Regions from separate parts of the Frateuria edaphi genome, predicted to be linked through region 1. Evidence: predicted binding sites of a transcription regulator. Region 1 holds the regulator's gene; the other holds the start of a gene.
The links. The regulator FliA, encoded in region 1, starts transcription of late flagellar genes. The targets are predictions, from matches to a motif close to TAAAGTTTNNCNNNCNNNGGCCGATAA.
Positions count from the first base shown of each region.

Region 2: a site for FliA is predicted at 3,546-3,572, ahead of LQ772_RS05860 (HDOD domain-containing protein). Genes of this name have one in related genera too.

Region 1 covers NZ_CP088251.1:768,252-775,647, reverse strand. Annotated here, with positions in the region: gene LQ772_RS03480 (chemotaxis protein CheA) at 1-448, opposite strand, end outside; gene LQ772_RS03475 (protein phosphatase CheZ) at 464-1,105, opposite strand; gene LQ772_RS03470 (chemotaxis response regulator CheY) at 1,102-1,509, opposite strand; gene LQ772_RS03465 (RNA polymerase sigma factor FliA) at 1,558-2,364, opposite strand; gene LQ772_RS03460 (MinD/ParA family protein) at 2,366-3,310, opposite strand; gene flhF (flagellar biosynthesis GTPase FlhF) at 3,307-4,728, opposite strand; gene flhA (flagellar biosynthesis protein FlhA) at 4,840-6,933, opposite strand; gene flhB (flagellar biosynthesis protein FlhB) at 6,961-7,396, opposite strand, start outside.
Region 2 covers NZ_CP088251.1:1,276,223-1,283,618, reverse strand. Annotated here, with positions in the region: gene LQ772_RS05890 (hypothetical protein) at 1-305, shown strand, start outside; gene LQ772_RS05885 (winged helix-turn-helix domain-containing protein) at 298-675, shown strand; gene LQ772_RS05880 (di-trans,poly-cis-decaprenylcistransferase) at 737-1,465, shown strand; gene LQ772_RS05875 (hypothetical protein) at 1,539-1,874, shown strand; gene LQ772_RS05870 (hypothetical protein) at 1,922-2,314, shown strand; gene LQ772_RS05865 (LLM class flavin-dependent oxidoreductase) at 2,433-3,425, opposite strand; gene LQ772_RS05860 (HDOD domain-containing protein) at 3,614-4,624, shown strand; gene LQ772_RS05855 (hypothetical protein) at 4,632-5,150, opposite strand; gene LQ772_RS05850 (FAD-dependent oxidoreductase) at 5,341-6,465, opposite strand; gene LQ772_RS05845 (oxidoreductase-like domain-containing protein) at 6,512-6,694, opposite strand; gene LQ772_RS05840 (hypothetical protein) at 6,818-7,315, shown strand.

The sequences.
Region 1 (7,396 bases):
CGTCGATGCTGCCGTCCGCCGGCGGTGCGGCCACGGGCGCGGCGACCGGCGGCGGCGCGGGCGCCGCGGCGCCGGGCGTCAGCCGCTTGAGCAGCGCAGGCGGCGGCATGGCCATCGAGGTGCCGCCCCGCAGCGCATCCATCATCGCGTTGAGCAGGTCCAGCGCTTCGAGCAGTGCGTCCATCCTCGCCGAATCCAGCACCAGCGCGCCGTTGCGGGCGACGTTGAGCAGGTCCTCGGCGTGATGGCACAGCTGCACCATCGGCTCGATGGCGAGGAAGCCCGCGCCACCCTTGACCGTATGGAAGGCGCGGAACACCGCGTTCAGCAGCTCGGCGTCGCGCGGGCTGGCTTCCAGCTCGACCAGTTGTTCCGACAGGCGCTCGACCAGCTCCCCGGCCTCGACCAGGAAATCGTCGCGCAGTTCGGCGTCGAGCGAGGGATCCATTCGCCTGGGACTCCCTTAGAAACCGAATTCGCTGAGCAGGCGGTCCGCCTCGTCCTGGCCGGAGATCTTCTCAACCACCGGCGGCGGCTCGCGGCCGGACAATGCACCGGTCAGGCGGACCAGCTCCAGCAGCGAGGACTCCACCGACTCGATGAAGTTGACCACCTTCTTGATGCGCTGGCCGGACAGATCCTGCCAGGACTGCGCCATCACCATGTCGTTGAGGCCCTCGCGGCATGCGCCTGCGAAGTTGCCGGCCTGGCGCGCCAGGTCCGCGACCGGGTCGCATGGTGCCGCCGAGGCGAGCACCTGCTCGGCGCTCTGCGCCAGCGCGTCGGCCTCGGGGCTCATGCGTTCGGCGAAATCGATGCTGCGATGGGCCGCCTGGGCGCTCATCTCCAGCACGTCGTTCAGGTGCTTGCGCACGTCGGCGACCTTGCCCGGCACACCTTCGTGCGCCAGGTCGTTGCCGAGCCGGCTGACCGCGCCATGCAGGTCGCGCGCGAGCAGGCCCAACGCCCGGAACAGGTGCTGCTCGCGCTGGCGCACCAGCGCATCGAGCGCGTGCTCGAAGGCCGCGCCATCTTCGCTGTTGAGCAGGTCCTGCAGCTCTTGCGGCAGCGCGGTTTCGTCGAAGGTGGAAAGCACGGCGCTCATGCGCTGGCTCCCGCGGCGGCCAGGCGCTCGAAGATCTTGGTGAGCTTCTCCTTCAGCGTGACCGCGTTGAACGGCTTGACGATGTAGCCGTTCACGCCCGCCTGGGCCGCGGCGATGATCTGGTCGCGGTTGTTCTCGGCGGTAACCATCAGCACCGGCAGGCCCTTGAGCGAGGGTTCGGCGCGGATCGCGCGCAACAGGTCGATGCCGGTCATGTTGGGCATGTTCCAGTCGGTCACGACCATGTCGAACGGCTGGCTTTTCAGCATGGTCAGCGCGTTGTTGCCGTCGTCGGCTTCCTGGATCAGCGTGTTGGTGAAACCCAGCTCCACCAGCAGGTTCCTGACGATGCGCCGCATGGTGGAGAAGTCGTCCACCACGAGGATTTTCATGTTCTTGTCCATTGGTTCCTCTGGTAGGAAATCGGGATTCGGGATCGGAAGTCGGAGGGGTCAGCGGGAAACGGAACGATCGGATGAAGCGCGGCGGCCCTTGCCTTTGCGGGTGCCGGTTTCCGACTCCCCCTGCACGTCGTCGCGCCAGTCGCCCATGCGCGCACGCAGCCGCACGATCGCCTGGCCGTGGATCTGGCACACGCGCGACTCGGTCACGCCGAGCACGGCGCCGATTTCCTTCAGGTTCAATTCCTGCTCGTAGTACAGCGACATCACCAGCTGCTCGCGCTCGGGCAGGCCGGAGATGCCGTCGATCAACGCCTGGCGCAGGCCGTCCTGCTCGATGCTCTCGGCCGGCCCCAGGGTGCCCTGGTCGACCACGTCGAAGGCTGGCGCGCCGTCGCCGTCGTCCGGCGCGGTGAGGCTGAGCAGGCGCGCGCTGGCGGCGTCGGCGAGAATCTGGTGGTAGTCCTCCGCGCTCACGCCGAGGCGCTTGATGACTTCGGCATCCTCGGCGTCGGCGCCGGTCTCGATCTCGATCTGGCGCACCACCTCGGCCACTTCGCGCACCTTGCGGTGCACCGAGCGGGGGGTCCAGTCTGTCTTGCGCAGCTCGTCGAGCATGGCGCCGCGGATGCGGATGCCGGCGTAGGTCTCGAAGCTGGCGGCGCGGTCGGTGGCGTAGTGCCGCGCGGCCTCGAGCAGGCCGATCATGCCGGACTGGATCAGGTCGCCCACGTCCACGCTGGGGGGAAGACGGCCCATCAGGTGATAGGCAATACGACGCACCAGTGGCGCGTGCTGGCGCACCAACTCATCTGCACTCTGTTTTTGCAGCTGGAGATATTCCGATGCCACGCTCATCTCACCACCCCGACGCCGTCACGGCCTGGCCACCGAAGAATGCGATGCGGTCCAGGCCCGCGCGCGCGGGTTCCTCCCAGTTATCGACCGCACCTGCCAATTGCTTGAATGCCTGCGACGAACGCGCCGCCGGCCACATGTCCACCACCGCGTTCTGGCGCCGGATGGCCTGCTTGAGCCGCTCGTCCTGCGGCACGAACCCGAAGAAATCCAGCACCACGTCCAGGAAGCGGTCGCTGACCTTGGCCAGCTTCTGGTGCAGCGCGCGGGCCTCGCCCAGGTTGCGCACCATGTTGGCGACGAAGCGGAAGCGGCGCACGCCAAAGTCGCGGGAGAGGACCTTGATCAGCGCATAGGCGTCGGTGAGCGAGGCCGGCTCGTCGCAAACCACCAGCACGACGTCGTCGGCCGCCGCGGCGAACATCGCCACGTTGTCCGACAGGCCCGCGGCGGTATCGACCAGCAGGTAGTCCGGCGGACGGGGCAGCTCGTCGAACGCGCGGATCACCGCGGCATGCTCGCCGTTGCCCAGCTGCGCCAGGCGCCGCGCGCCGGAGCCGCCGGGGATGACCTTGAGCCCGTGGGGGGCGTCAAGCAGCAGCTCCTCCAGCGTGGCCGTGCCGTCCAGCAGGTGGCCCAGGTGGCGCGAGGGCGCCAGGCCGAGCAGTACGTCGACATTGGCCAGGCCCATGTCGGCATCCAGCAGCATCACCTCGCGCCCGGCCATCGCCAGGCTCATCCCGAGGTTGACCGCCACGGTGGTCTTGCCGACGCCGCCCTTGCCGCCGGCGACCGCGATCGCGCGGCAGCGGCGGCGCGGTGCGCCTGCGTTGGTCGCCTGGTGCGGCCGGTGCGGTGCGGCCGGCGCGGCATCGCGCTCGCCCGTGATCGCGTTGAACATGTCTTTCAAGCCCCACGCCTGATTCATTGCAAGGATTCCGCTCATGCCTGGGCCACCATCGTCCCGAAACGCTCGGCCAGCACCGCCTCGTCGGCGGCCGGCGCATTGCCCTTGAGCGCCTGCGCGGCGCGGCACACCAAGAGGCGTGCATCGGCGGCGGCGATGTCCTCGGGCACGCGCTGGCCGTCGGTGGTGTAGTCCAGCGCCAGCCGGTGGCGGATAAGCACCGACAGTGCACCGCCGAGGCTGGGCGCCTCGTCGAGTTTGGTCAGGATCGCCGCGTGCGGATTGGCCGGCAGGTACGCGCGCACGGCTTCTTCCAGCGACTGCGCCTGCGCATTGGCGGCCAGCACCAGGCAGACGCGCAGGTCGCCGGCCTCGCCCAGCGCCTCGAGCTGTTCTTTCAGCCGCGGGTCGTTGCCGGCCAGGCCCGCGGTGTCGACCAGCACGGTGTGGCAACCCTTCAGCAGTTCCAGCACCTGACGCAGGCTCTGCGCGTCGTACGCCGGGTACACCCGCACGCCGAGCAGGCGACCGTAGTGCTCCAGTTGCGCGGCAGCGCCGATGCGGTAATGGTCGGTACTGACCAGCGCGACCTGCGAGGCGCCGTGGCGCACCACTGCCCGGGCCGCGAGTTTCGCCAGCGTCGTGGTCTTGCCCACGCCGGTCGGGCCGACCAGCGCGGTAACGCCGGCTTCGTCCGAGCGGCCGCGGCCGCTGACGGCGATGCCACGGCTCAACATGCCCAGCGGCAGGTAGCGCGCCTGTTCGGGCGTCATCTGCGGCGGCAGTTCATCGGCCAGCGCGCGGGCGACGTCGGCGTCGATGCCCAGCCGGGTCAGCTCGCGCAGCACGCGGGTGTGCATCGGCTGGCGGCGTTCCATGTCGTTCCAGGCGAGGCTGGAGAGCTGCATCTCGAGCATCTCGCGCAGGCTGGAAAGCTCTGCGCGCATGCGCACCGTGTCCTGCGCGGCACGCTCGATCAACGGATGGACCGCCGGCTCGGCCGGGGCCTCGGGCGCCGGCTGAGACGGCGACGGTTGCGCCTTCGCCTGGACCAGACCCTCGGCCTGGGCGCGGGGCGAGGCGTGCGGAGCGCGCACTTCGGCACGCACCGGCTTCGGCTCTCTTTCCTCCGCGGCGACCGAGGCCTTCGCGGCGGTCTCGATCGGCGTCGGACGATTGGCAGGCGCCAGCGTTTCGACGCGCGCCTCGCGCACCGGCGGCGGCGGTATGGCGGCGGCACGCGGCGGCAGCGCCGGGGGCTCGGCGGCCGGCGCGGGGGCCGCGCCATGGCGCGCGGCTTCGCGCACCAGCGCCTCGTCGTAATCGACGGCGGCGATGATCTCGATGCCTTCGTCGAGCTTGCGCGTGGACAGGATCACCGCATCGGGTCCCTGCTCTTCGCGTACTTCGCGCATCGCCTGGCGCATGTCCGGCGCCACGAAACGTTTGATCTTCATTGCCTGCTCCGCAAGCGGGTCGCGGCCATCGTGTCCATCGCCGCGGCGGCCCCAGGGCCTTGCGCTGTCTGCATGTGCAACTGGCGAATCACGATGCCCGTCTCCCGGCCTTTAACGTCCCAGCGCCTGGACCAGCCGCACCCTGCGGTTGTCCGGCACCTCGTTGTAGGCCAGTACGTGCAGGTTCTGTGCCACGTGGCGGGTGAAGCGCGCGAGCCACGGACGAAGCTGCGGCGCGACCAGCAATACCGCCGCTTCGCCGCTCATTTCCTGGCGGCGCGCGGCGTCGGCGACGCTCTGCTGCAGCCGGTCGGCCAGGCCCGGTTCGACCGCCGCGCCAGCCACGCCACCGCCGGAGAGCGAGTTCATGAGGATCTGCTCGAGCTCCGGCGCCAGCGTGATGACCGGCACCTCGGTGCCCAGCCCCGTGATCTCCTGCACGATCTGGCGGCCCAGCGCGACGCGCACGGCGGCGGTGAGCATGCCGGGATCCTGACTCTGGCCCGCGTGCTCCGCCAAGGTTTCGACGATGGTGCGCATGTTGCGGATCGGCACGCGCTCGGCGAGCAGGTTCTGCAGCACCTTGACCACCACGCCCAGCGCCATGCGCTTGGGCACGAGGTCCTCGACCAGCTTGGGCGCGGTCTGCGCCAGGCGGTCCAGCAGCTGCTGCACGTCCTGGTGGCTGATCAGTTCGTGCGCGTGGGTCTGCAGGATGTGCGACAGGTGCGTGGCCACCACGGTGGCCGGGTCGACCACGGTGTAGCCCAGGCTCTGCGCCATCTCGCGCTGGCCCTGCTCGATCCAGACCGCTTCGAGCCCGAACGCCGGGTCCTTGGTCTGGATGCCCTGCAGCGGACCGTGCACGCGACCGGGGTTGATCGCCATCAGGCGCTCGCTGTGCACTTCGGCCTCGCCCATCGGCACGCCCATCAGGGTCACGCGGTAGGTGTTGGGCCCCAGGTCCAGGTTGTCGCGGATGTGCACCGCCGGCACCAGGAAGCCGAATTCCTGCGAGAGCTTGCGGCGGACCGACTTGATCCGCCCCATCAGCTCGCCGCCCTGGTGGGTGTCCACCAGCGGGATCAGCCGGTAGCCCACTTCCAGGCCCAGCGGATCAACGCTGGCGACGTCGTCCCAGTTGAGCTCCATGCGCTCGGGGGGAACGGCAGGCGCGGCAGCCGGTTCGGCGATCGCCTCGGCCAGCTTTTCCTTCGTCTCGCGCTCGCGCTTGATCATCAGGTACGCCGCGCCGCCGCAGCAGCCGCCCAGCAGCAGGAAGGCGAGGTTCGGCATGCCCGGGATCAGGCCCATCACGCCCAGCACCGCGCCGGCCACCGCCAGCGCGCGCGGCTGGCCGAACACCTGGCCGATCACCTGCTTGCCCATGTCCTGGGACTTGGACACGCGGGTGACGATCACCGCGGTGGCGATCGAGAGCATCAGCGCCGGCACCTGCGCGACCAGGCCGTCGCCGATGGTGAGCAGGGTGTAGGTCTTGGCCGATTCGCCGGCGCCCAGGCCGTGCTGGAACATGCCGACGAAGAAGCCGCCGATGATGTTGATGAAGAGGATCAGGATGCCGGCCGTGGCGTCGCCGCGGACGAACTTGGACGCACCGTCCATCGAGCCGTAGAAGTCCGCTTCCTCGCGTACTTCCTGGCGCCTCTCCCGTGCTTGCTCCTGGGTCAGCAGGCCGGCGTTGAGATCGGCGTCGATCGCCATCTGCTTGCCGGGCATCGCGTCCAGGGTGAAGCGGGCGGTCACTTCCGATACGCGGGTGGCGCCTTTGGTGACCACCACGAAGTTGATGATGGTGAGGATCGCGAACACCACCAGGCCGACCGCGAAGTTGCCGCCGATGACGAACTCGCCGAACGCCTCGATCACCTTGCCGGCCGCCCCCGGGCCGTCGTGGCCGTGCAGCAGCACCACGCGGGTCGAGGCGATGTTCAGGGCGAGACGTAAAAGCGTCGCCATCAGCACGACCGTCGGAAAAGCTGCGAACTCCAGCGGCCGCATCACGTAGATCACCGCCAACAAAATGACGAGCGACAGCGCGATGTTGAAGCTGAACAGCATGTCCAGCAGGAACGGCGGCATCGGCAGCATGACCATCGCCAGCATCGCCAGCATGACCACCGGCGCGCCGACGCCGCGGCGTCCGAGCTGCTTGAGAGATTCCATTGCGCCAGCGGCGGCCATGCGGTATTCCCCTTAGAACCTGAATTTCTAGAGCTTGTATGGGCCCATCAGGTCCGGATCGACCTGGGGCTGCGGCGCCGGCGGCGGCTCGTCGCCACGTGCCGTCGCCTGCTTCAGCTGGTAGACGTAGGCCAGGATCTGGGCCACCGCCACGTACAGCGAGACCGGGATTTCCCGGCCCAGCGAGGTAGTCGCATACAAGGCGCGTGCCAGCGGCGGCGCCTCGACCATCGGGATGCGGTGGCCGCTTGCCACCAGGCGGATCTGCTGGGCCAGCACGTCCACGCCCTTGGCGATCACGCGCGGCGCGCCGGCGCCGTTTTCGTCGTATTTCAGCGCGACGGCGAAGTGGGTCGGGTTGGTGACGATGACGTCGGCCTTGGGCAGCTCCTGCATCATCCGGCGGCGCGACATCTCGAACTGCACCTGGCGGATGCGGCCCTTGAGTTCGGGGTTGCCCTCG
Region 2 (7,396 bases), 510 kb from region 1:
CGCGGCAGTTTGCGCTTGGCTTCGTGCCGGCGATCTTCGTGGCCGCGCTCCTTACGATCGTGCTGTTCCGCGCCGGGCTGGATGCGCTGCTTCCCGGGATGTGGCTGCTGCTGTACGGCACGGCCGTGATTGCCGGCGGCACGTTCTCGATCCGCATCGTGCCGCTGATGGGCATCCTCTTTCTTTTCCTGGGCGCGATCGCGCTCTTCACGGCGCCGCCGGTGCAGGCAGTCTGCCTGGGTCTGGGTTTCGGTGGCCTGCACGTCGTGTTCGGCGTGCTCATCGCGAGAAAGTACGGTGGCTAAGCGATCGACCGCCAAGGCAGAGAACCTGCACAGCCGCCCGGCCCTGGTGCCGGTGGAGGGTGCGGTGGAACGCACGGTGGATCTTGACCGGCTGATCCACGAACGGCTGCGACTGGGGATCATCAGCGCCCTGGCCGTGAACGACCGGCTGGGCTTTACCGATCTCAAGGGCCTGCTCAATACGACGGACGGCAACCTCAGCGTGCACGCGCGCAAGCTCGAGGACGCGGGATACGTCGCCTGCCACAAGGGCTTCGAGGGGCGCATCCCGCGCACCGAATTCCGCATCACCCCGAAGGGCCGCAAAGCCCTGGAGTCCTACCTCAACCACATGGAAGCGCTGATCGCCGCAACCCGCATCGGCGACTGACCGTACGGGAGCGGCAGTTTGGCGCGCGCCTCAACTTTACATTGCAGAGTACTTGACGGATATGGACAACCTGCACGTTGCGATCATCATGGACGGCAACGGCCGCTGGGCCGAGGAGCGGGGATGGCCGCGAACCCGTGGCCATCGGGCGGGCGCGGGCGCGGTGCGACGCGTGGTGGAGGCGTCGCCGCGGCTGGGAATCACCACGCTGACGCTGTATGCCTTTTCCTCGGACAACTGGCGCCGTCCGGCACCGGAAGTCGCAACGCTGATGGCGTTGTTCCGCAATTTCCTCACGTCGGAGGTGGACGCTTGCCGCCGCGAAGGGGTTCGCCTGAGCGTGATCGGTCGCCGTGATCGGCTTTCCCCAGCGCTGGTAAGGACCATTGAGCAGGCTGAAGCAACGACCGCAGGCGGCCGGATGCTCGACCTGCGACTGGCAGTGGACTATTCCTCGCGCGACGCCATCACCACGGCGGCCGCGCTCCACGCAGGCGCAGCACCGAGCCGCGAGCAGTTCCGCCAGCTGCTTGCGCGTTCGCAGCACGGCGACCCGTGCACGCCGGACGTGGATCTGCTGGTCCGCACCGGACGCGAGCAACGGCTAAGCGATTTCCTGCTGTGGGAGTGCGCCTATGCGGAGCTGCTCTTCTCCAGCGTGCTGTGGCCGGATTTCACCGGGGGCGACCTTGCCGACGCGGTCGAGACGTTCCATCGGCGCAATCGCCGGTTCGGCAGCCTGCCCCAGGCGTGCGTGACGGAGCCGGAACGCAAGACAGCCACCCGATGAGCCCTCCGATCAACGGGCGACTCTGCCCTGTCGTTCAACCCAAAGCGAGGTTGCATCCATGGAGCATCAGGACATGCACGAGGTCATCGGCGACGCCATCCGTTACTGGGAGCGCCACCGGATCGTCTACAACCTGGTATTGCTGGTGGTCGTCGCGACCATTTTCGTCGCGAATGCCGCCGCTTTCGGGCGCGTGGTTTCGCTCGACCTGTTCCTGCAGCTGTTCCTGCTCGCGGTCATGGCGAACGTGGCCTACTGCGCCGCCTATCCGGTCGACCTGACCGCGCAGTGGTCCACGCTGCGCGCACCGTGGCTTCGGATGCGGTGGGTTCTTTTCCTGATCGGCCTGGCATTCGCTACGACCCTCGCCCAGTTCATCGCACGCGGGTTGCTGGGCGAGCACGCCTGACCTTGCGTGGAAGAAGCAAAACGGACAGCTCCCAGCGGAGGCACGTCATGCGCGCACCTGTTCACCTCAGCACGTTCCGTTCGGCCGCCTGCGTGGCATTGGTGGCGACGATTCTCCTGGTATGGCTCAGCCTGGGGGTCGGCATCATCGGGGCCGATGGCGATCCTGCCAACCGGATGTATTTCGGAGTAGTGGCCATCGGCGTCATCGGCGCGGCCATCGCGCGTCTGCACCCCAGGGGGATGGCGCGGGCGCTCGCGGCGATGGCGTTTGCGCAGGGGCTGATCGGTGCGTTCGCGCTGGTCGAGGGGCTTGGGCTTCCCTGGAGCGAGCCTGCGGAGATCGTGCTGTTGAACGGCTTCTTCGTGGCGTTGTTCGGGGGATCGGCGTGGATGTTCGCGCAGGCGGCACGGGGCGAGCCGGAGCGTGGCAGGGTTTGAGGCGCGGGGCGCGATCGCGGGGACTCGCGGTCGCGTACAGGTGAGCTCCTGCAAAGGTGGAATGCGATCGCGTGGTGTGGCTCGCGGTCGCGCGCAGGTGCGCTCCTCCGGGGAGCGATCAGGTGGCGAGGTGCTCGCGGGCCTGCATCGCCAGTTCGAAGGAGCGCCGCCGCAGGTTGTGATCGAAGATGTTGGCGGTCAGCATCAGCTCGTCGGGTTGGTGGCGGGCGATGAAGTCGGCCAGGCCCTTTTGCACGGCGGCGGGGCCACCGACCACGGCGCACGCGAGCGCGCGTTCCACGCCGAGCCTTTCGGTAGGCGTCCAGTAGCTCTCGATGTCGTCGATGGGCGCAGGTACCAGCCCTGGCCGGCCGCGGCGCAGGTTGATGAAACTCTGTTGTTGCGTGGTGAACAGGCGGCGTGCCTCGGCATCGGTGTCCGCCGCGACGACGTTGAGCCCAAGCATGGCGTGTGGCTGCGCGAGCCGCGGCGACGGACGGAATTCGCGGCGGTAGATCGACAGCGCGGTGTCCATCGCGTCAGGCGCGAAATGCGAGGCGAAGGCGAAGGGCAGCCCCAGCGCCGCGGCCAGGCGCGCACTGAACAGGCTGGAGCCCAGCAGCCAGACCGGCACGTCCAGGCCCGCGCCTGGAACCGCGCGCACCGCCTGGCCGGGACTGGCCGGTTCGAAGTAGTGCAGCAGTTCGAGCACGTCGTCGGGAAAGGTTTCCGCCGCGTCGCCGTAGCGGCGCAGCGCACGCATCGTCGCCTGGTCGGTTCCCGGGGCACGGCCCAGTCCCAGGTCGATGCGGCCCGGGTACAGCGCGGCCAGCGTGCCGAACTGCTCAGCCACCTGCAGTGGCGCATGGTTGGGCAACATCACGCCGCCGGCGCCGACGCGGATGGTCGAGGTGCCACCGGCGACGTGGCCGATCAGTACTGCCGTGGCGGCGCTGGCGATGCCGGGCATGTTGTGGTGCTCGGCCAGCCAGTAACGCCGGTAGCCCAGTTGCTCGCCCAATCTGGCAAGGTCCAGCGTGTTGCGGAAGGCGGCGCTTGCGTCGCTGCCTTCGGTAATGGGGGCCAGGTCGAGTATCGAGAAGGGGATCATGCGGGAGGTCCTGCGCGGAGTTCCCTGGATGTGGGGCCGCGGGGCGGCCATTGCCAGTGTCCGCGCGGGGCGGGCCTCCGGCTCCGGCTGCGCTCGGCGCGAACGGGGTTATGGGACGGCTACATTTCCCCGCCGGACTGCCGATACAGCGCGGAGCACGCCATGGAACCTGCATCCGGATGATCGCCATGTGGCGGCGTCTTTTCGCCGCGAGGAAAGTTCCGAGCCGCCCTGCCCCCGCCCCGCCGATCGTGACGGTGGTGGCCGACGCGCCCGTGTGCGAGATGGCGCCACCGCTGACGGTGGTGGAGGACCGTTTTCATCGTTTCGTGCTGGGCCTTCCGGCGGCCGTCAGCGATACGGCCAGCGGCCCCGAGCAGGCTACGTTGCGGCGGCTGGAGGCGATCGGCGAGCGCTTCGACGTCAGCGGGCTGCCGCGCTTGCCCAGCGTGCTGCCACAGCTGCTGCGCGCATTGAGGAACGACAACCTGGCCGGATCGCAGCTGGCTGCGCTGATCGGCCGCGATCCGGTGCTCGTGGGCGAAGTGATGCGCGTGGCCGGCAGCGCGCACTTCCGTTCGGCGCAGCCGATCCACAGTCTGCAGCACGCCGTGGTCCTGCTCGGGCGCGATGCCCTGCGCCGGGTCGCCACATTGCACGTAATGAAGCCGATCCTGCAGGCCAGCGCGGGCATGCGCGGGCATATGGCCGGACCATGGCTGTGGGAGCACGCCGAGCGCTGCGCGCATGCCGCCGCCTTCCTCGGCCGGCATGGGGGCTGCGATCCGTTCGAGGCGTTCCTGGCCGGAATGGTCTGTCATACCGGCACCGGCGCGATCGTGCGCCTGCTGGACCAGGAGGCGCCGCCGTCGCTGGGGCCGTTCTCGCCCGTGTTCCTGGCGGGCTGCATGCGCATCGGCGCGCGGCTGTCGCTGCGCGCGGTGCGGCACTGGGAGATGCCGGCCAACGTGATCGAAGCACTGGTCGAACGCGTCAACGCACTGCACGCGCCGGCCTCGTCGCTGGGCAAGGTGCTGGCCTGCGCCGATCCGCTGGCGATGGTGCAGCTGCTGGTGGAGCGCGACCTGCTGGATGCCGAACTGGACTACAGCGCCACCTGGCCGGACAGCTTCCCCACGCCGGTCATGCGGCGCGGGCAGTTGGACCTGCGCCGGCAGTTCATGCCGACACAGGACTGAAAGGGCATCAGTGCGGCGTGGATCCCACGTCCGCGCGCAACTGCCGCGCAATGTCGTCGGCGCCGGTGGCCAGCAGGGCGGCCAGCGCCTTGGCGTAATCGCCCCGGGCCGGCGCGGGCATGGACGGCGAGACGTGATAGGTCTTGTCCGAACCCAGGCCGCGTGCATTGATGGCGCAGTGCGTGCCCAGCTCGAGCGTGACGTTGGCCGGCGTGGCCTCGGTGTCCACGCGCATCTCGGCGAAGACCTGCTCGCAATGCACCACCAGATCGGTGAAATAGGCCGGCTCCAGCGCATGGCGAAGGCGCGCCTGCAGCACCTCGGACACCGGCGGCGTGGGCTTGAGCGTAAGCGAATCCTCCAGGCCGCGAACCTCGACGTCCTGTTGATCCTGCTCGACCTGCAGCCACGGCGCCGAGGCCGGCGTCACCAGGCTGCCCAGCGCCACTGGCACGCGCGTGTCCTGCGAACCCCCACATGCGGCCAGCAGCAAGGCACCGCCGGCTATCCATGCAAACTTCTTCATACGAACTCCCCCGAGAGCGAATGGCCTGAACGAATCTACAGGCGCCCCGATGCGCGATCAACGCAACGGCATGGCAAACGCGAGCCAGTGCACGTTCGGACGTCCGATCGCTGCAGTCGCCGGCGCAGGCGGCCCACCGGTGTCACGTGCGAAACGCGGGTGGGCTGGCGTCCACCCTACACTGCCCGCCCTATCCGCGCGTGCGGACGGGGTGATCCAGGCCACCGGCCACACGCAGGAACTGGCGCCGCGCGGGTCCGAAACGCACCAGTCGCGGCACCAGGACGTCGCGCAGTTCGCGCAGGGTCGAGGGGCGGCCCTGCATCAGATGGGTCAGTGCACCCACGCGCCGGACCACCTGCCGATGCACCGGATGTCGCAACTGCGCGTAGCTCGCCAGGCGCGAGAGGCGGCCATTGAGCGCGTCCGCCGCGCAGTCGGCGAACACGTAGGCATCCTCGATCCCCAGATTCATGCCGCGCGCCCCAAGCGGCGAGTGGATGTGCGCCGCATCGCCACCCAGCAGCACGCGTCCCACGCCGGCACGCTCGGCCACGCGATGCGCGATGTGGAAGTGGGACTGCCACAGCACGTCACCGCACACCGTGCCGGCGGGCAGCGCGTCCAACGGCGCACGGCTGTTGCCGATAACGCGCCAGATGTCCTCGCGCACGCGCAGCGCGAACAGGAAGCCGTCCGGCAGCAGGAACAGATGTACCCGATCCGGGTCAAGCGGCGTCGCCAGGTGCAGGTCCCACAGTTGCCAGGGCTCGGGCAGTTCGTCGCCAGGGAAGGCCAGCCCAAGTGCCTGGCGCACCGTGCTGTGCGCGCCGTCGGCGCCGTACAGCAGGGGCGCCTGCGTGGGTTCGACGCTGCCGTCGGCATGCACCAGGTGGATCGTGACGCCGTCCTCGCCTTGCGCCAGCGTGTCGAGTTTCACCCCGCGCTCGACGGTGACGCCCTGCGCCCGCAACGCGTCGGCCAGCAGGGCTTCCGTGCGCGACTGGGGCAGCGAGATCAGCGAGCGCTCGGTGTCGAGCAGGGGCGAGACCGGCACGGCTACGTCCTCGTGCCCGCTCTGGTGCAGCGACAGTCCCTGCACGGCCCAGCCTTCGGCCAGCATGCGCGCGGTCACGCCGGTGTCTTCCAGCAGATCCTGCGTGCGCGGATTGACGGCCAATGCCTTGGAATGAAGGCTGGGCGCCGCCTTGTCGACGATGCGCACGGGAACGCCGCGTCGGGCAAGAAACAACGCGGCCGCCAGTCCAGTCGGACCGGCGCCGGCGATCATCACGGGCATGGTGTTCGACGGCATGCCCGGAGACTAACAGGATCGACGTCGGCATCAGGGCGACATCGCATCAGGGCCGAGGAACCTCCGGATGGCGCGACTGCCAGGCTGCGAGCGCGGCGCGGTAGCGCTCCAGCGCCTCGTCGTAGCGATCGAGCACGCAATGCACGCAGCCCTCGCCGCAGCAGTCGGCCGGATCGGGTTCGCTGGGGCGAACCGGTGGCGGATCGTCGGACGGGAATGGAAGCTCCATGGCCCCGATGGTACGGCCGCGCTCACGCCATGGACACCCGCAGCCGACGCCCCGCGAACCCGCGCTCCACAAGGATGACGATGGGCCGTCCCCGCGCCCGCCATTCCCTTCGCGAGGAGCGCCATGAAAACCCGCCATGTGTTCAGCACACCCAATGTCGAGGCCGCCAGGACCGTCATGCAGGCCGCGCGCGCCGCAGGCGTGCCCGAGGAGGACATCTCGCTGATCGCCCGCTCCGACATTGAACTCGAGGCGACACCGGAGCAGCACAAGGAAGCCGGAAGCGATTTCTATCCTGCCGCGCTGCGCGGCGTGGTCGGCGGTGGCGCGGTCGGCTTGTTGGCCGGGCTGGTGGCCGTGGCGATCCCGCCCGTGGGCATCACCGTGGCGGGCGTGGCCGGGCTGACCGTTGCCGGCGCGCTGACCGGTGGCTGGACCGGTGCGCTGGTAGGCGCCTCCGTGCCGGACCCGGTGCGGCGCAAATTCGAGGAGGAGATCGAGGCCGGCCGCGTCCTGGTGGTGCTGGACGGCGACAAGGAACAGCTGGTGCGCGCCGAGCCGGCGCTCGCTCGCGCAGGCGGCACGCCACTGCCGTTCGATGAGCCGACGGCGCTGAGCTAGCGCGCGCACCCAGTCCGTCTGCCTGCGGGAAGGACAGATCCGCTCCCTCCGGGAAAGGAACAGGAGCAACGGCAAGACGGC